Regions from separate parts of the Halomonas sp. JS92-SW72 genome, predicted to be linked through region 2. Evidence: predicted binding sites of a transcription regulator. Region 2 holds the regulator's gene; the other holds the start of a gene.
What was found. Region 2 encodes FNR, which switches genes on or off when oxygen is low (the NO sensors DNR and NnrR bind a similar motif). Its sites were predicted from a motif close to TTGATNTANATCAA; they were not measured.

Region 1 (9,968 bases), 1.7 Mb from region 2:
ATGCCCGCCTCGAGCCCCGCGGCCATGGCCATGGCGAGCTCCTCCACCTGCTCGGCGAAGCCCGCCTGCCACTCACCGCGCAGGATCAGCGGTTCCTGTGCCCAGCGCCAGCGCAGCCCGGTGACGATGCTCTCCATGGCGCGGCGAGTGCCGGTGCCGTCATGGCCGGCGCGCACATAGAGCGCACAGGGCAGTCCCTGCGTCTCCTCCAGCACCGGGTAGTAGCAGCGATCGAAGAAGTCCTTGGTCAGCCCCGCCATGTAGCCGAGGTTCTCGGTGGTGCCGAGCAGGATGGCATCGCAGGCGCGGACGTCGTCGGGTCCGGCGTCGAGCGGTGCCTTTACCACCACCTCGACGCCCCCGATCTCGGGGTGGCAGGCGCCGCGCTCGGCCGCCTCCGCCAGGGCCCGGGTGTTGGGAGAGGGGGCATGGGCCACGATCAGCAGGCGCCTGGGCATGTTGACAGCTCCTTCGTTGTTTCCCACGCTGAACCGGCACTTTTCCCGGTTTATCCAAGGAGGATCACCGATGGCCTTTGCCCTGTCGACCCTGCAACTCACTAGCCCCGTCTTCGACGACGGCGGCGCCATTCCCGCCAGGCACACCGGCGAGGGAGACGACATCTCGCCGGCGCTGGTCTGGCAGGGGGCGCCCGAAGGCACCAGGGGATTTGCGCTGATCTGCCACGACCCGGACGCGCCGCTGGTGCAGAACGGCACCTATGGCTTCGTGCACTGGGTGCTCTACAACATCCCGGCCTCCGTCACCAGCCTGGAGGAGGCCACCCGCGTCGGCACCCGGGGCAAGAACGATTTCGGCAAGCTGGGCTACGGTGGTCCCATGCCCCCCGAGGGGCATGGGTTCCACCGCTACTACTTCTGGCTGCTGGCGCTGGACAAGCCCACCGATGACCTGCCGGAGGGGCTCAGGCTCCATGACCTCCTGGTCAAGGTCGAACCCCACCTGCTGGGCATGAACCGCCTGGTGGGGACCTATCGGCGCGGCTGAGGCGAGGGTGTCCCCGCTGGCCCCGCTTCGGGTCTACTACGACGGGCTCTGCCCCGGCTGTCGGCACGATCGCGCCCGCTACGAGCGCTGGGCCGGCGAGCTGGGGGAGAGCGTGCGCTGGTGCGACGTGACCGAATACCAGCAGACGCTGCGCGACATGGGCGTCGACCCCCAGGCGGCGCTGCTCTCGCTACACGTGGAGGAGGCCGACGGCACCCTTCGGGAGGGCATCGACGCCTATATCCTGCTGATGCGCCGGGTGCCTCGCCTCAGGCCCCTGGCCTGGCTGATCGGCCTGCCCGGGCTCAAGCCGATGCTGCGCAAGCTCTACGATGGCTGGGTGCGGCGGCGGCTGGCCCGGGAGGGGCGCCTGCCCTGAGCCGCTGGCCGATCACCCGGTGATGTGCCGGGCGGCCCTCTCCTGGGGGAGCAGAGCGGCGTAGACCATGGCGTTGACCGGCGTGGCCACGCCGGCCTCGCGCCCGAGGCGCATCACGGCGCCGTTCTGGGCGTCAAGCTCCGAGGGAAGGCCGGCCATGATGTCGCGCTGCATGGAGGCGGTGCTCGCCTCGGGCAGGGCGTCGATGAAGCGCAGGGCGCGGGCCGCGGCATCCTCCGGCAGCGCCACGCCCCTGGCGCGGGCCACCGCCTCGATCTCGGCCAGCAGCTGCTCGATCATCGTGCGGGTCTCGGGCAGGGTGCGGGTCACCCCGATGGGCGCTCGGGTCACGCTGCCGATGCCGCTCATCGCGCAGATGAACAGGAACTTGCTCCACACCGCCACCTGGATGTCATCGGGGATCTCGGCGGTGACGCCCCGGGCCTGGTCGAAGGCGGCCTTGAGACGCAGGGCGCGCTTGCTGCGGCGGTTGTCGCGTTCGCCGAAGCGCACGAAGGGCGAGACGCCGGCGTGGCGGATATGCCCGGGGGCCTCTCGCCAGGCGAGGATGCCGCAGAGGCCGTCCAGCACATGGGCCTGGCCGAGGATGCCGGCGAGGGTGTCGGCGGCCTCCACGCCGTTCTCCAGCGGCACCACGAAGGTGTCCGGGCCGATCATCGGCCGGATCGCCCGCGCCGCCTCGGCAACCTGCCATGACTTCACGGCCACCAGGACCGCATCGACGGCGCCCACTCGGCTCGGGTCGTCGCTGACCTTCACCTGGGCCAGGTGCAGGTCGCCCTCGATGCTTTCGACCCGCAGGCCATGGCGTTGCATCTCGGCAAGGTGCTCGCCCCGAGCGATGAAGGTCACGTCGTGTCCGGCCTCTGCCAGGCGTGCACCGAAGTAACCGCCCACGCCGCCGCTGCCCATGATCGCCACTCGCATTGTCTCTCCCTCGTGATTGCCTGGACCGACTGACAGCCTACACCCGAATCGCGGGTGTCACATCGCGACCTTGGCCTTGCGCCGGTGACGCTCCCCGGGGCGGCTGCTAGGATGGGACCATCTCGAGTCCGCGTGGCAGGAGGCCCAGGCGCCGGTCGGCCACGCTGCATGGAAGAGCCCATGACACGATCCAAGACCCAGGCCGTCCTCGATGATGTCCTCTCCCCCCTCACGCTCAAGCGCGTGGGCATCGACACCTACCGCGAGAACGTCGCCTACCTGCATCGCGACTGCGACCTCTATCGCGCCGAGGGCTTCCAGGCGCTCTCCAAGGTAGAGGTGCGCGCCAACGGCCAGCGCATCCTGGCCAGCCTCAACGTGGTGGATGACCCGGCCATCGTCGACTGTCAGCAGCTCGGCCTCTCGGAGGACGCCTTCGCCGCCCTGAACGTGAAGGAGGGGCAGCCGGTGAGCGTCTCCCAGGCCGAGCCACCGGCCTCGATCCCGGCGCTGCACCGCAAGATCAACGGCGAGCGGCTGACCCGCGAGGACTTCCGGGCCATCGTCCAGGACATCGCCGAGCTGCGCTACTCCAAGATCGAGCTGACCGCCTTCGTGGTGGCCTGCGACCTGGGCGAGATGGACCGCGAGGAGATCTACTACCTGAGCGACGCTATGTGCCGCGTGGGGCGCCGCCTCGACTGGCACGAGCACCCGGTGGTGGACAAGCACTGCATCGGCGGCATCCCCGGCAACCGTACCTCCATGCTGGTGGTGCCCATCGTCGCCGCCCACGGCCTGCTCTGCCCGAAGACCTCGTCCCGGGCCATCACCTCGCCGGCGGGGACCGCCGACACCATGGACGTGCTGGCCAACGTCGATCTGCCCTTCGACGAGCTCGAGAAGATCGTGCGCACCCATCGCGGCTGCCTGGCCTGGGGCGGTACCAGCCAGCTCTCCCCGGCCGACGACGTGCTGATCTCGGTAGAGCGCCCCCTCTCCATCGACTCGCCTGGCCAGATGGTCGCCTCGATCCTCTCCAAGAAGGTGGCCGCCGGCTCCACCCACCTGCTGCTCGATATCCCGGTGGGGCCCCACGCCAAGGTGCGCTCCATGCCCGAGGCACGGCGCCTGCGCAAGCTCTTCGAATTTGTCGCGGCGCGCATGGGGCTGACCCTGGACGTGGTGATCACCGATGGCAGCCAGCCCATCGGCGCCGGCATCGGCCCGGTGCTTGAGGCCCGCGACGTGATGCGGGTGCTCACCAACCACCCGGAGGCCCCCATGGACCTGCGCCAGAAGGCGCTGCGCCTGGCCGGTCGCATGCTCGAGTTTGACCCCGACGTGCGCGGTGGCGACGGTTTCGGCATCGCCCGGGACATCCTCGACTCCGGCCGTGCCCTGGAGCGCATGCAGGCGATCATCGCGGCCCAGGGCGCCAGACCCTTCGATCCGGACAGCCCGCCCCTGGCCCCACACGTCTTCGAGGTGCTGGCCCCCGAGGACGGCGTGGTGATCGCCATCGACAATCTCAAGCTGGCGCGTATCGCGCGGCTCGCCGGTGCGCCCAAGGCGACCGGCGCAGGGGTCGACCTGGCGGTGCGCATCGGCGACGAGGTCAGGGCGGGACAGCGGCTCTATACCGTCTACGCCGCCTTCCGCAACGAGCTGGCGCTGGCCCACCGCTCCAGCGAGCGCGACAGCGGCTTCACGCTGGGCCATCGCGACCAGCTGACCCGCCTCAACGTGGAGATGTGACATGGACGCTGCCCTGCTGCATTTCGCCGATGAGGCCGAGCCGGCGCGACGCCTGGCCGGGGCATGCGGCCTGGCGGCTCGCGAGGTGGAGCGCCACCGTTTCCCTGACGCGGAAGTGCGGATCACGCTGCCCTTCGCCGAGGCGCAGGCGTTTCCCGAGACCCTGGTGCTCTATCGCAGCCTGGACCGCCCCAACGACAAGCTGGTCGAGCTGCTGCTGCTGGCGCGCCACGCCCGCCGCCAGGGGGTGACTCGCCTGGTCCTGGTGGCGCCCTACCTGGCCTACATGCGTCAGGACATCGCCTTCCACCCCGGCGAGATCGTCAGCCAGACCATCGTCGGCGGCTTCCTGGCGGAGCTCGTCGACGCGGTGATCACCGTGGACCCCCACCTGCACCGCATCGAGCGGCTCGACCAGGCGATTCCCATCGAGCATGCCATAGCGCTCTCCGGGGCCCCGCGGCTGGCCGAGCTGATCGCCGAGAAGCGCCCCGGGGCGCTGCTGCTGGGGCCCGACGAGGAGGCGCTGCAGTGGGTGGCCCAGGCCGCGGCGCTGACCGGCCTCGACCATGCCACCTGCCGCAAGGTGCGCCGCGGCGACCGCGACGTGGAGATCCACCTGCCCGATACCCCGGTGGCGGGGCGGGCGGTGGTGCTGATGGATGACGTGGCGAGCTCCGGCCATACCGTGGCCCGAGCCGCCGAGGCGCTCAAGGCCGCCGGAGCGGCCTCGGTGGACGTGGCGCTGACCCATGCGCTGTTCGCCGGCGATGCCCTGGCGGTGATCCGCGAGGCCGGCGTGGGGGAGGTGTGGAGCACCGACTGCATCGCCCATGACAGCAACGCCATCGCCATGGCACCGGTGCTGGCCGAGGCGCTGGCCGGGGTGCTGGGCTCCCGGCCGTAGCCGGGCGACAGCGATAACGAGGGCGCCACAATGCCAGCGGGGCACGAGAGTCTCTCTCGTGCCCCGCTGGGTGTGCTCGTTTGGTCACCCGGATGGGGAATGGCTCGGCTGCCGTCAGGCGTAGAGGGCGCCGGTGGTAGCGGCCCGAAGGCGCTCCAGGGACATCACCTGCTGGCCACGCTCCGGCGTGTCGGTGCGAAAGCCGATCTCGAAGCCGCGGTCGGCGAGATCGGCGGCCCAGAACTCCTCGGTGGCCATGGCCTCGGCCTCGATGGCGCTGGCGGCATGGAAGAGGCCGCCGCCAAGGTGCATCTCCTGGCCGCGAGAGTGGATGGCGAAGACGTCGACGAGGAAGGATTTCATGGCGCTCACATGGGCTGGTGTGTGGATATGCGGGCATGGTAGCCATTCGCCGCAGGCCTCGTAAGCGAATCCGGATTCCGTTGTGTCACGGCCCATGCGCCCACGACATCATTCCTGGCCGGCATGAGGAATGCCGATAACGAGGGGGCCCCGGCGCGGTTCCGTGCAGCGCATGCCCCGGGGCCCTGGCGCGTCCTGCGCCTGCCGGCTATCGGGTGCCGGCGCCCGCCTTCTCGGCGTCGGGCTCCGGCTTGTCCGCTCCCTGGTGGCCCAGCGCACCGGCCTGGTCTAGGCGCGGGTGGTTGTCGAGGAACTCCCGATGGGGATCGGGCAGGGCGTCCAGTGCCTGGAGGCTACGGGTGATGGCGTGGATCGCCGCCATCACATCGCGGGTGTTGCCCGTCTCGGAGATGGTGTGCATGTTGCGGATCGGGAAGCCGATGGAGGTGGCCACGCAGTCCACGGCGGCCAGCACCCCGGCCATGCCGTCGGTGCCGGTGTCGGCGCCGACGATGTCCCGCTGCATGGGGATGCCGTGCTCCCGGGCGGTGGTCTCGATGATCCGGTTGAGCTGCTCGCTGGCGATGGCGCCCACCGACAGCGTGAACCCCTTGCCCATCTCCAGCGGCTGCATGCGACGGTCGCCGATGCCCGGGGCCGCCACGTAGTCATGGTTCACGTCCACGGCGATGATGGCGTCGGGACGGAGCTCGCCGGCCAGTACGCGGCTGCCGAAGCGGCCGATCTCCTCGTAGCTGGCGATGGCGAACATCACCCGCACCTGCTCGGTGCCTCCCGCCTCGGCGACCAGTCGTGCCACCTCGGCGGTGACGAAGCAGCCCAGGCCGTTGTCCAGGTAGGCGCCGTAGAAGGTGTCCGGGCTGAAGCCGTGGCGAATGGGGCGGTTGAAGAGGATCGAGTCGCCGGGACGCACGCCCAGGTTCTCCACCTGCTGCTTCTTGTTCTCTCCGTGGATCTGCAGGTCCAGGTAGATCTGCTCCTTCTTGATGCCCTTGCTGCCGTCGCGCTGGGCCGGGTCGGAGAAGTGGATGGCGCCCAGCGCCTCCACGGTACCGCCCTCGATGCGCCGGTAGCGACCGGGGGCCTGGGGATCCTCGCTGAATAGCGTGACCTCGTGGCCGATCAGCACGTTGGGCAGGAAGGCGTCGGTGTTGATCCAGATCTTGCCGTCCTCGCCGATGGAGCGCACCTGCATGCGGATCTTGTCGGCGTGGCCGATCACCATCACCTTGAACAGGTCGTCGCGGCCCGGGTGGGTGTCCAGCACCACGCCGGCATGGCCCTTGAACTGGTGCAGTTGCCAGCCCGGCGGGGCGAAGCTCTCGAAGTGGGGCTTGAGCACGCCGTAGGTCATGGCGGCCTCCAGGCCCACGGGGCTTGGCGCCGCGAGGAGGCGTCGCATCAGCTCGAACTGCGGCTCGGGCATGGGCTCTGTCCAGGGGGTATCGCTCATCGTGTTCCCTCTCTTCGGGGTGAGATCATCGTCCCGGAGCTTACCACCCCGATGCGGCGACGGTCTGTCCACGCCTGAAGGGCTGCCACGCCTGCCATCGGTCAGGCTATGCTGAGCGGGTTGTCCTCAACCGCTTGTGCATGAGAAGGAGAGTCAGGGATGTCATCAAGGATGTCGCCGCTGTTACCCCTCGGACTGGCCGCTCTGCTGCTGGCAGGCTGCGCCGGGGCACCGCCGGCACCCGCCGAGCGCCCCGCGGCGGAGCCGGCGCCGCCACCGGTGGCGGCAGTGCCGGGTGTGGGTGTCGAGGAGCGCGACTGGCTCCCGCCACTCTTCAGCGGGGTGGAAGATGAGGCCCACTACTACATCAGCCGCCTGCCGGACCGTCGTTTCGTCACCACCTACGGCGGGGAGGAGCATCCGCGGCCCTGGTACATCGCGGCGGAGCGGCTGGGGCAGATCGGCGAGCCGGCCATTCCCCTGCTGGCCGCGCGGCTCGAGTCCTCGGACGAGTACGAGCTGATGCTGGCGCTCTATGCGCTGATGCTGGCTTCCCAGGACCCGTCGCTGATGGCCGCCACCGGCGGCGATACCCTCGAACTTGGCAGCGTGCTGGACCCGCGCCACAACGCCGAGAATCTCGCCCTGGCCCGGGCCTGGTGGCAGCGACAGGGCTGGCGCTGGGAGTAGTCCGCCAGGCGCCGAACCCTAGGCGCCCAGACTGCCAGGAGGTGAGCATGCAGCGTCAGGACCGCCAGTCCCTCGAGGCGTCGCACCGGCCTGAGGCGATCCGACGCCGGCTGCGCCAGCCGACCCGGGGCCGGAACCTGCCCGATGCGATCCTCGGTGGCATCGATGGTTGCGTGACTACCTTCGCGGTGGTGTCGGGTGCCTTCGGCGCGGGCTTCTCGGCCACGGTGGCCCTGGTGCTGGGATTGGCCAACCTGCTGGCGGATGGCTTCAGCATGGCCATCAGCAACTACGAGGCGATCAAGGCCCAACGGGAACATGTCGATGGGGTGCGCGATGACGAGCACCGCCATATCGAGGTGGTGCCCGAGGGCGAGCGCGAGGAGATCCGTCAGATCTTCCGGCGCAAGGGCTTCGAGGGCGAGACCCTGGAGCGGGTGGTGGACACTATCTGCGCTGACCGGGAGGTCTGGGTGGAGACCATGCTGCACGAGGAGCATGGCCTGCAGACCGAGGGGCTGAGCCCACTGCGCTCGGCCCTGGTGACCTTCACGGCCTTCCTGGTGATCGGTGCCGTGCCGCTGCTGCCCTACGCCCTGCCGGGGCTGTCCATCACCCGGCAGTTCCTGGCGAGCCTGGGGCTGGCGGCGTTGATGTTCTTCCTGATCGGCATGGGCAAGAGCCTGATCTATCACCAGCCGGTGTTCGCCTCCGGACTGCGTACCCTGATGATGGGCGGTGCGGCGGCGGGGCTGGCCTTCCTCACCGGACATCTCGCCCAGGCGCTGTTCGGCATCGGGGTGTGACGCGGACGCGGCGTGCCAGGCGGGCATCGTCGGCTATTGAGCTGTATCAAGGCGAAGCGTCGGCGCTGGTCTACGCTATCTGGTGCGGCATACGCCGCTCGGGCATTACCGGCTTGGGCGTCGGGCCCGGCCTTGTCTCAGCATGTCTTTCCAGGAACCAGGAGAGCGCCACCATGGCCAAGAAGCCGAAGGAAGTCTCCCCCGCCGTCCAGTCGGAATCTCGGGGAGTCAGTCCCTTCCACGAGTTTGATCGTTTCTTCGACAGTGTCTTCGATCGGGGCTGGATGCCGATGCTGCGCCGCGATCACCCGCTGTGGGAGCGTTTTGCCGCCTTCGAGAAGGGGATGCCCAGGGTCGATGTCATCGAACGCGACGCCGAGGTGCTGGTGCGTGCAGAGGTCCCCGGCTTCGAGCGCGAGGATCTCGAGGTATCGGTCAGCGACCATAGCGTGACCATCAAGGGCGAGCACCGCCAGGAGCACAAGGAGGAGGAGGGGGAATACTTCCGCTCCGAGATCTCCAGCGGCTCCTTCTCGCGCACCGTGACGCTACCCGGCGATATCGACACGGAGGGGGGCGAGGCGAGCTTCAAGAACGGCATCCTCGAGCTGACCCTTCCGAAGCTGAAACGGGCCAGCCGGCGCAAGATCGAGGTGAAGTGACGGCCTTTCATCCCCCTCGACGAACCCTACTCAAGGCGTGCCTCGGCGACAGCCGGGACACGCCTGGTTTCCTCATGCGTCGAGACTGCTTCTGGAGCACCATCATCATGACGGCAGCCAAGTGCATCAGTCGTCACGGGAGGCGTCAGGCGCTTCGTGCTGCGGGTTCAGCCCGGATATGCAGGTGGACGGCACAGGCGACGCGCAGCATCGAGGCCAGGTTGGGTACGGCGCCTTTAGTGGCCATCACTTCACCATAGAGCTCGCTGATGAACTGACCAGTGGAAAGCTGCTGGTCGTGGGCCAGCAGGTCGAGGATCTGCCAGAACTCGTTCTCCAGCCGAACGCTTGTGACGCTGCCCTGAAGGCGCACCGAGCGAGTGGTGCACTCGTAACGCTCGGGGTCAGTGGATGCGTAGACATGACACATGATTACTCCCCTCCGCTGGCGAAGGCCACAGGCCGGCGACATAACGGTTTCCGACTTTCCCCGACATTGCTCCCTGTTGCGACCCTTGAGCATTAGACCATCGTCGATGTAGTACTCCACTGTTACCCGGATCGTCTATTGACGGCCTATTCTCGGGCGAGGTGACCGATGCATCTGGCACCCCGACAACAACAAGAGACCAGGCGCAGGCGAATCTTATGCGACTGCGCACTCACCCTGGAGAAGCTCGCCATGCATTCCCCCAACCTATCCCGCCGAGTCTTCCTCAAGGCCAGCGGTGGTGTCTTGGCCGGTACCCTGGCCTTTGCCAGCGGCCCGATTGCCCTGCTCGCGCCCTCCCGCAGCTGGGCGCTGTCCCTGGAGTCGCTCAGCTCGCGTCAGGGCGAGATGCTGCTCGCCATCACACGACAGATCTTCCCGCATCCGGACCTGGAGGATGCCGTCTACGCGATGGTCGTTAAGAGCCTGGATCGCAAGGCGGCCGATGCTTCCCTGCATGCCCTCCTCAAGGAGGGCATGGAC
Region 2 (9,968 bases):
CGCGGTACCGACCATCAGCGACAGGGTGAACAGTACCATGTTGAGCTTGTTGTCGACGTCGGCCGTGTAGTCCTGGAAGCCCAGGGCGACCACGACGTCGTCGAGCTTCTGCAGCAGCGGCACGCCGGACTCGGTGTGGGTGCTGAACATGCCGAACATCGGGATCGGGTTGCCGGTCAGTTGGAAGGCGATGAACACCGCCGGAATGGTGTAGGCGATGATCAGCACGATGTACTGGGCCACCTGGGTGTAGGTGATACCCTTCATGCCGCCGAAGACCGCATAGAGGAAGACGATGAAGGCCGCAATCCAGATGCCCCAGGTGTTGGAGACCTCGAGGAAGCGCGAGAAGGCCACGCCGGCGCCGGTCATCTGGCCGATTACGTAGGTCACGGAGGCCACGATCAGACAGATGACGGCCACCAGGCGCGCCGCCTTGCTGTAGAAGCGGTCACCGATGAAGTCCGGTACGGTGAACTTGCCGAACTTGCGCAGGTAGGGCGCCAGCAGCATGGCCAGGATCACGTAGCCGCCGGTCCAGCCCATCAGGAACGACGAGTTGGCGTAGCCGCCGGAGGCCAGCAGGCCGGCCATGGAGATGAACGACGCCGCGGACATCCAGTCGGCGGCGGTGGCCATGCCGTTGGTGACCGGGTGGACGCCGCCGCCCGCCACGTAGAAGTCCTTGGTGGAGCCCGCTCGGGCCCAGATCGCGATGCCGATGTAGAGGGCGAAGGAGCCCCCTACGAACAGCAGGTTGATGGCAAATTGACTCATGCTGGCTTACTCCCCCAGACCGAATTTCTGATCGAGCTTGTTCATCTTCCAGGCGTAGAAGAAGATCAGCACGATGAAGGTGAGGATGGAGCCCTGCTGGGCGAACCAGAAGCCCAGGTCGGTGCCGCCCACGGGAATGCCGGAGAGCAGGGGCCGGAACAGGATCGCCATGCCGTAGGAGACGAAGGCCCAGACGATCAGGCATCCCGTGATCAGGCGTACGTTCGCCTTCCAGTATTCGGACGAATCGACTTTCTCTTCTGCCATTGTCGTGTTCTCCACTTGTTATTGGTGGGGTTGGGAACTGGGGGTCTGTCGGTTGCGGGTCACCAGGGCAATCGCATGTCTTGTGTCAGGCCGTTGCGAGCCTTGGGGCAGATCCCGACTGGGAGAGGGGCCGGTGGCCCTTATCTCGCCGGTGTCGGCAGGCATCGTTGTCGTGCGATTGCCCTGCATGATGCATGGTGGATAGTGGGCAATGAGAGGCGAAAATGAATCCCAGACTTTCGTATCATGAGAAAAATACGATTCAATGCGGTGTCAACGAATCCTTGCCAATCAAGAGGATGGGGGCGTGTTTCTGCTGAGTTACACGAGGTGCGTCAGTCAGGTTAGGACGATGGTATAGGGGGTGTGAGAGGGGCGGTCGGGGGCGGGCGAGGCAGGACTTGGACGATCGTCTAAGGAGGAGGAGGAAGACCAAAGTCGCAGGATCGCTGCGTTCGCGGCCGAGGCTTGGACGATCGTATAGGGGGCCAAAGGGGGAGACGATCGTCTAGCTTATAAGGGCGACGGGGAGGTTGCTATGCTGCCACCAGTCTCAGGAGACCCAACAACAACCCCAACAATCATCCGGTGGCGGTCACAACGCCGTTTTCCTCTCCGGCCCCCTCGTCTATCGATCGCCAGCTGGCGGCGGCGCGGCAGGGGGGCTTGAGTCGGTACGCCGCCCGCGAGGTCTGCGCCATGGTCGAGGTCGATCTTTCCCAGCCGCCGTTCACCCTGCTCGACGAGGCAGGCCGCGAGCGGGTTCGCCAGGGCGTGGACCTGGCCTACTTCGATCGCGACGAGATCATCCTCGAGACGGGGCAGGCCGGTGAGAACCTCTTCCTGATCCACAAGGGGGAGGTGGCGGAAGTCGACCCCACCCTGCCTGCGGCCCGCTCGCGCATCGGCCACTACACCCGCGGCGACCTCTTCGGCGCCATCAGCATCCTCAACGGCAAGAGCCGCTACCGCTTCCGTGCCGAGCAGGAGAGCCTCTGCTACCTGCTGCCCAAGGCGCTCTTCCTCGAGCTCTGCGATGACTGTCCCCCCTTCGCGGAGTTCTTCCGCCAGACCCTGGCCCACAAGGCGCGCCTGCTTACCGAGCAGCGCGCCGAAGGCGGGGTGACCATGGCCGGTTTCATGCTGGCCCGGGTCGACGAGTGCATGCGTGAGCCGCTGGTCGTGCCGGCCGCCACGACCATTGCCGAGGCGGTGACCACCATCAACGAGCGCCATGCCGACAGCCTGCTGGTGGCGGGTGACGCCGGCCCCGGCATGATCACCAAGACCGACCTGCTCAACGCCCTGGTGGTGGAGGAGCGCGACCGTGACAGTGCCCTGGACGGGGTCGGCAGTGCCGAGCTGATCACGGTGGGGCCGGGGCAGTACCTGTTCGAGGCGCTGGTGGTGATGACCCGCCACAAGGTGGAGCGGGTGGTGGTGATGGAGAAGGGGGTGCCGGTGGGGGTCGTCGAGCTCACCGACGTGCTCAGCTACTTCTCGAGCCGCAGCTACGTGGTCAGCCTGCAGGTCGAGCAGGCCGAGAGCCTCGAGGCCCTGGCCGCCGCCAGTCGCCGCACGCCCGAGCTGGTCAAGGCGCTGATGGCCCAGGGGGTCAAGCTGCGCTTCGCCATGGGCCTGCTGGCGGCGCTCAACGGACGGATCATGCACAAGGCTTGGGGCTTCCTGGTCGACGAACGCTACCACCGCGACAGCTGCCTGATGGTGATGGGCAGCGAGGGGCGCGGCGAGCAGATCCTCAAGACCGACCAGGACAACGGCCTGATCCTGACCGACGACCTGGAGTGGCCCGGCTGCGCCGAGCAGATGCAGCGACTCACCGAGACCCTGATCGAGCTGGGCTACCCGCCCTGTCCCGGCAACATCATGGTCTCCAACCCCGAGTGGGTCGGCACCGTGACCCAGTGGCGCGAGCGCATCGCCCGCTGGGCCGAGAAGCGGGACGGCGACAGCCTGATGAAGCTGGCGATCATGCTCGACTCCCATGCGGTGGCCGGTAACCCGGCTCTGCTCGACCGGGTGCGTGACGAGCTGTTCGCGCGCTGCTCCGGCGACGAGCTGCTGCTCTCCTACTTCGCCCGCACCATCCTGCGCTTCTCCACGCCGCTGACCCTGTTCGGCTCGCTCAAGCGGCCCCAGCATGGCATCGACATCAAGAAGGGCGGCATCTTCCCCATCGTTCACGGGGTGCGGGTGATGGCCCTGGAGCGGCGCATCCGGCCGACCTCCACCCTGGAGCGGCTGGATGCCCTGGCGGCGGACGGCCGCCTGGAGCCGCGCTTCGCCGAGGACCTCGGCGAGGCGCTGTCGCTGTTCACCGAGCTGCGCCTCAAGCAGCAGCTCGCCCATCTGGACAGCGGTGGCGAGCGCAAGCCCGACCGCGTGGTGGTACAGGAGCTCTCCTCGCTGGAGCGCGACCTGCTGCGCGAGGCGCTGCATATCGTCAAGGACTTCAAGCAGCGCCTCTCGCACCGCTTTCATCTGGAGTATTCGTGACGGCCCGAGGCTGCACGAAGGCATGACGATGCACGAAGGAACGACAATCACAACAGGAGACCCCTCATGCTCAAGGTCCTGCGGCGCGCTGCCGACCGAAGACGGCACGCCAACGGCGACTACGCCTGGCTCTTCCACCCCTATACCGGTGACGAGATGGTGGTCATCGATACCGAGACCACCGGGCTTGATACGCGCAGCGCGGAGCTGGTCTCCATCGCCGCCGTCAAGGTGCGTGGCGACCGGGTGCTGACCAGCGAATCCCTGGACCTGCGCCTGGCGCGCCCGGCCTCGCTGTGTGGCGATTCGATCCGCATTCACGGCCTGCGCGGCATCGACCTGGAGGGCGGCATGGCGGTGGACGAGGCGCTGGAGCGCCTGCTCGACTTCGTCGGCAATCGCCCGCTGGTGGGCTGGCACCTGGACTTCGACCTGGCGATCCTCAATCGCGAGCTGCGCCCGCGCGTCGGCTTCGAGCTGCCCAACGCCACCATCGACGTGGCCCAGCACTATCTGCGCCGCCTGCGCCGCCGCCACCCCGAGGTGGAGTCGGCGCCGCGCTTCGAGAAGGTGGCCGAGCTGCTGGACGTGCCGGTGATGGGGCGCCATACGGCGCTGGGGGATGCGGTGACCACGGCGCTGATCTTCCTGCGCCTGGAGCGCGAGACCAGCGCCCTGCGGGGCGACGCCTGAGGCGTGACGGCGTCGCCTGACGTCGCCGGCGATGGTAGGATGGGCGCCCGTCATTTTTGCCCGCACTGGCAGCGCCGACCGACATGCAAGACGCCGTGATCTTCGACCCCCGCGACACCGACGCCGAGGCCCCCGCCGCGGGGGGCTCCCCGCAGCAGGAGGCCCCCTCGCCGCTCCTCGATGCCCTGGATGCCCGGGGCAGGCGCGAGTTCAACAAGCTCCAGAAGCGCCTGCGCCGCCAGGTCGGCAACGCCATCATCGACTACGGCATGATCCACGAGGGCGACCGGGTGATGGTCTGCCTCTCCGGCGGCAAGGACAGCTACACCCTGCTCTCGATCCTGCGCAGCCTGCAGCGCAACGCCCCGATCGACTTCTCGCTGGTGGCGGTCAACCTCGACCAGAAGCAGCCCGGTTTCCCCGAGCAGGTGCTGCCCGAGTACCTCGAGTCCATCGGCGTCGAGTACCATATCCTCGAGCGCGACACCTACTCGGTGGTCAAGGAGAAGACGCCGGAAGGCAAGACCACCTGCGCGCTCTGCTCGCGGCTGCGCCGCGGCTCCCTCTACGGCTTCGCCGAGGAGATCGGCGCCACCAAGATCGCCCTGGGCCACCATCGCGAGGACATCCTCGAGACGCTGTTCCTCAACCTCTTCTTCGGCGGCAGCCTCAAGGCCATGCCCCCCAAGCTGCTCTCCGACGACGGCAAGAACATCCTGATCCGCCCGCTGGCCTACTGCCGCGAGGCGGATATCGCCGAGTTTGCCCGGCTGATGGCGTTCCCGATCATCCCCTGCAACCTGTGCGGTTCCCAGCCCAACCTGCAGCGCCAGGTGGTCAAGGAGATGCTCGCCGAATGGGAGAAGAAGCACCCCGGGCGCCTGGAGAGCATGTTCAAGGCGGTGACCAACGTGGCGCCGTCGCAGCTGGCCGACCGCGAGCTGTTCGACTTCGCCGGGCTCGAGGAGACACAGGCGCGGCGGCAGGCCAGCCGCATCGAACTGCTGAACGAGTAGCCCTGGCGCCGGCGCCAGGGCTCGGGAACTCATGGCTCGAAAACCAGAAACCCCCATCGGGCACTCGCCCGATGGGGGTTTCTGCGTCAGGGGGGAGGCCAGGCGGCCCGGTGCTACTTGGCCCCTTCCTCCTCGGCGACCTGGATCAGCGACTCCAGGTCGAGGATATGCACCTCGCGGCCCGAGACCTCCACCAGGCCCTGGCTCTGGAAGCGGCCGAGGATGCGGCTGACGGTCTCCACCGCCAGGCCGAGGTAGTTGCCGATATCGGCCCGGGACATGGAGAGCCGGAAGCTGTAGGGGGAGTAGCCGCGCCGGCGGAAGCGGTCGGAGAGGCTGGTGAAGAAGCTGGCCAGGCGCTGGTCGGCGGTCTTGCGAGAGAGCAGGCGCATCATGCGGCGGTCGTCGCGCAGCTCCTTGCTCATGCTGCGATAGAGCTGGCCGCGCAGTTCGGGGAGGGACTCCGACAGCTGGTCCAGGCGATCGAAGGGGATCTCGCACACGGTGGTGGTCTCCAGGGCCACCACGGTGCCGGGATACTGCTCCTCGTCGATGCCGTCCAGCCCCACCAGCTCGCTGGGCAGGTAGAAGTTGGTCAGCTGGTCGTCGCCGCTGCCCTCGGTGGTCACCTGCTTGAGGCTGCCCGAGCGCACCGCATAGACGCTGGTGAAGGGGCTGTCCTGGCGGAACAGGGTCTCGCCCTTCTTGAGGGGCGCGCGCCGGCGGATGATGGCGTCGAACTGGTCCATGTCCTGAACCTCGAGGGCCAGCGGCAGGCAGAGCGAACTCAGGCTGCAGGTCTGGCAGCGAGTCTCGTGCAGTACAGAGCGCCGCCTTCCGGTCAGGCTATCGGGCATGGCCGCCCCCTCCTTGATCATGATCATGTCGACCATTATGGAGGAAACTTCGGACAGGGCAAACCACCTCCAAGGAGGTAGGCCCGTCCGGCCCGGCTCACGCCACCGGGGTGGCCTCGGGGTCGAAGGCGGCGAGCAGGTGGGTCAGGCCCCAGAGCCCGTCGGGGGTTACCCGCAGGCGCTCGCCGTGGCGCTCGAGCAGCCCCGCCCGGCAGAAGGGGGCGAGGCGCTCGAGGGCACCGGCCAGGGCCGCGCCGGCGTCGAGCCCATGGGCCTGCGAGAGTGCGGCCAGGTCCAGCTCGCGGCGACAGGCGAGCGTCTCGATGGCATCCCGGCGCAGGCGTTCGGCCGCGTCCAGCCGGTAGGCGGCGCTGGCGGGCAGCTGGCTGGCGTCCAGCGCCGTCTCGTAGTCGGCCAGGCTCAGGGCGTTGCGGGCCAGGGTATCGCCGACCCGGCTGAGGGCGGCGACCCCGAGGCCGAGCTGGTCGCCGGGCGGGTAGTGGGTGTAGCCCTGCAGATCGCGGGCCAGGCGGCCCTCCCCCAGGGCCTGGGCCAGGCTGTCATCGGGGCGGGCAAACTGGCCGAGCCCGATGTGCACGTAGCCGGCGTCATCCAGCCGCTCGCGAGCCGCCTCGAGGATCGCCAGGCGGGTGGCGGTGTCGGGCAAGTCCTCGGCGTCGATCTCGCGCTGGGGACGGTAGCGCTCCGGCAGGTGGGCGTAGCGGCGCAGGGTGATGCGCGCCGGGGTCATGGCGATCACCTGCTCGAGGGTCTCCCCGAAGCCGTGGGGGGTCTGCAGCGGCAGGCCCACGATCAGGTCCAGGTTGAGGGAGTGGAAGCCGAGGCGTTCGGCCTCGTCCACCAGGGACTCGGTCAGCACCCGGGGTTGGACCCGGTTGATCGCCTTCTGGACGCGCAGGTCGAGCTCCTGGACGCCGAGGCTCAGGCGGTTGAAGCCCAGCGCCTGCAGGTGGCGCAGGGTGAAGACATCGGCCTCGCGGGGGTCGATCTCGATGCTGAAGTCGCGACCCCGGGCGCCGGACAGCCCGAAGCGGGCGTCGAGGCGGTCGAACAGGTCGCCCATCTGGTCCAGGGAGAGGAAGGCGGGGGCGCCGCCACCCCAGTGCAGGCGTTGCACGGCCGGGAGGCGGCCCAGCAGTCGGCTCACCAGCACCATCTCGCGGTCGAGCCGCGTGAGGTAGGGCTCGGCCTGGCGGCTGTCCCGTGAGGGCACCCGCTGGGAGGCGCAGAAGCGGCACGCCTGCCGGCAGAAGGGCAGGCGCACGTGCAGCGCCAGCGGCGCATCGGGGGAGCGCTCGACCAGGGCCCGGGTCAGCGCCGCGGGGCCGTCCCCCGTCGCCAGGCGGGCGGCGTCGGGGTAGGTCAGATAGTGCGATCCGTCGTGGTCATGGTACTGCATCGAGGGCCTGCTTCCGGCAGTCCAGGATGGCCCGGCGCGATCGTTGCGTTTCGCCTGAACGGGCATGACGGCGCTCCCGGCTATGGATGTGCTCTCCATGCTAGGGCGGCTTGGCGCCGGCGGCGTTGAGCTGCGTCAATCCGGCGTGGAATAGTGCCGAATCAGCCGTGACCCTGAGCGGGCAGCATCAGCCACAGCTGCCACAGGGCGAAGGCGATGATCGACAGCGCGGCGATGCTGCGGGTGGCCCGGTGACGAATCAGCCCCCCCAACTGGTGCGCCGCCAGGCCGGTGGCGAGCAGCGCCGGCAGGGTGCCGAGGCCGAAGGCGCCCATCAGGGCGGCCCCCTTGAGCGGGTCGGCCATGGCCAGGCTCCAGGCCAGCATCGAGTAGACCAGCCCGCAGGGCAGCCAGCCCCATACCGCGCCGAGCGCCACGGCCTGGGGCACCCTCACCACCGGCATCAGCCGCCGGCCCACCGGCTCCAGGTGGCGCCACAGGCGCCTGCCGAGCGCCTCGACCCGCAGCAGCCCCTTCCACCAGTCGGCGATATAGAGTGCCATCAGGATCAGCATGACGGCGGCAAGGCCCTGCAGGGCGATGCGCATGCCGGGGGTGAGGCTGAGCAGGGTGCCGAGGGCGGCGACCAGGGCGCCGGCCACCATGTAGCTCACCATGCGCCCCAGGTTGTAGCCCAGCAGCAGGCCCGCGAGGCGGGCAGGGGAACGCATGCTGGGGGGCACGGCGAAGGTCAGGGCACTCATGATGCCGCCGCACATGCCGATGCAGTGGGCACCTCCCAGCAGGCCGAAGACGAAGGCCGCTACGAGGGGCGGTAGGCCGAGTCCGGTGGGATCCATCAGGGCTCCGGGTCGGCGTCGCGACGCTCCTGCGCGGCGCGCTCGCGGGCCTCGCGGCGGCGCTGGCGCTCCTCGGGGGGGAGGTCGTTCTCGTCCTCGTCGAAGAGGATGCGATGGGCGGGGCCCTCCAGATCCTCGAACTGGTCGTGCTTGACCGCCCAGAAGAAGGCCCAGACGGCCAGACCCAGCAGGGTCAGCGACAGTGGGATCAGCAGATAGAGAATGCTCATGGGGTCACCCGGCTCGGTTCAGGGGATGGCGTCGGCAGCGGGGCGGAGGGCATGGCGCGGCTGTGGAAACGGTTGAGGCGCAGGGCGTTGCCCACCACCACCAGGGAGCTGGCCGACATGCCCATGGCGGCCAGCCAGGGGGGCACCAGCCCCACGGCGGCGATGGGCATGGCGGTGAAGTTGTAGCACACCGACCAGATCATGTTCTGGCGCATCACCCGGCGGGTGGCGCGGCTGATCTCGACCGCCTCGGCGATGCGTGACAGGCGCGGGCTGAGCAGGATGGCATCGGCGCTGGTGCGTGCCAGGTCGGTGGCGCCGTTCATGGCGATGGCCACGTCGGCACCGGCCAGCACCGGCACGTCGTTGATGCCGTCCCCGACCATGGCGACCTTCTCGCCCGCAGCCTGGCACTCGCGGATACGCTCAAGCTTCGCCTCGGGGCTGGCGCCGCCGCGCCAGGTGGGGATGTCGAGGCGCCGGGCGAGGTCGCCGGCGGCTTCTGGAGTGTCGCCGGAGAGCAGCTCGACCTCAAGGCCCAGCATCTTGAGCGCTGCCACGGTGTCGGCGGCATCCTCGCGGATCCTGTCCTGCAGGGCGAACCAGGCCCGTGGCTCGCCCTCCTCGGCGAGCAGCAGCCACTGCCCCTCGCCGGGTGCTGCGGGCGTCGCGTCCGGGACGGCGAACTCGGCCTTGCCGAGCCGCCAGCGGCGGCCGTCGAGGGTGCCCTCGAGGCCCTGGCCGGTGCGGCTGGCCACCTCGGAGGCGTGCACCGTGGCCAGCCGGTAGGGATGGAAGGCCCGGGCGATGGGGTGCTCGGAGCGCGCCTCCAGGGCGGCCGCCAGGGTGCGCGCCCGCGCGGCGTCGAGCCCACCCAGGGGTCGCGTCTCCACCAGCGTCATCTGGCCGCTGGTCAGGGTGCCGGTCTTGTCGAGGATCACCCGGTCGATCTGGGAGAGCGCCTCGATGGCATCGGCGCGGGTCACCAGCACGCCACGGCGGCGCAGCTGGCCGTGGCCGGCGGTGAGCGCGGTGGGGGTGGCCAGGGCCAGGGCGCAGGGGCAGGTGACCACCAGCACCGAGAGCATGATCCAGGGCATGCGCGCCGGGTCGATGAACCACCAGGTGATGGTGACGACGGCGGTGACCACCAGCAGGCGCAGCACGAAGAGGTGGGCCATGCGCGCCGCCATCTGCGCCAGGCGCGGGCGGCTGGCGAAGGCGCGGTCGGTGAGGTCGACGATGCCAGCGACGCGGGCGTCGCGCCCGGCGTGGGTGACGCGCACCACCAGGGGGCTCTCGATGTTCTGGCTGCCGCCGGTGACGGTGTC

Region 1: a site for FNR is predicted at 8,370-8,383, ahead of D1793_RS01675 (Hsp20/alpha crystallin family protein). Genes of this name have one in related genera too.

Annotation. Positions count from the first base shown of each region.
Region 1 covers NZ_CP032147.1:356,019-365,986, reverse strand. The annotation lists gene D1793_RS01725 (flavodoxin family protein) at 1-458, opposite strand, end outside; gene D1793_RS01720 (YbhB/YbcL family Raf kinase inhibitor-like protein) at 529-1,008, shown strand; gene D1793_RS01715 (DUF393 domain-containing protein) at 1,016-1,387, shown strand; gene D1793_RS01710 (2-dehydropantoate 2-reductase) at 1,400-2,335, opposite strand; gene D1793_RS01705 (thymidine phosphorylase family protein) at 2,516-4,093, shown strand; gene D1793_RS01700 (ribose-phosphate diphosphokinase) at 4,095-5,000, shown strand; gene D1793_RS01695 (hypothetical protein) at 5,115-5,363, opposite strand; gene D1793_RS01690 (M20/M25/M40 family metallo-hydrolase) at 5,572-6,837, opposite strand; gene D1793_RS01685 (hypothetical protein) at 6,997-7,527, shown strand; gene D1793_RS01680 (VIT1/CCC1 transporter family protein) at 7,575-8,333, shown strand; gene D1793_RS01675 (Hsp20/alpha crystallin family protein) at 8,507-8,995, shown strand; gene D1793_RS01670 (ribbon-helix-helix domain-containing protein) at 9,141-9,425, opposite strand; gene D1793_RS01665 (twin-arginine translocation signal domain-containing protein) at 9,678-9,968, shown strand, end outside.
Region 2 covers NZ_CP032147.1:2,062,252-2,072,219, reverse strand. The annotation lists gene D1793_RS09730 (sodium:solute symporter family protein) at 1-777, opposite strand, end outside; gene D1793_RS09725 (DUF4212 domain-containing protein) at 784-1,044, opposite strand; gene D1793_RS09720 (putative nucleotidyltransferase substrate binding domain-containing protein) at 1,744-3,561, shown strand; gene D1793_RS09715 (3'-5' exonuclease) at 3,628-4,254, shown strand; gene ttcA (tRNA 2-thiocytidine(32) synthetase TtcA) at 4,338-5,270, shown strand; gene fnr (fumarate/nitrate reduction transcriptional regulator Fnr) at 5,384-6,127, opposite strand; gene hemN (oxygen-independent coproporphyrinogen III oxidase) at 6,225-7,547, opposite strand; gene D1793_RS09695 (sulfite exporter TauE/SafE family protein) at 7,709-8,407, opposite strand; gene ccoS (cbb3-type cytochrome oxidase assembly protein CcoS) at 8,407-8,637, opposite strand; gene D1793_RS09685 (heavy metal translocating P-type ATPase) at 8,634-9,968, opposite strand, start outside.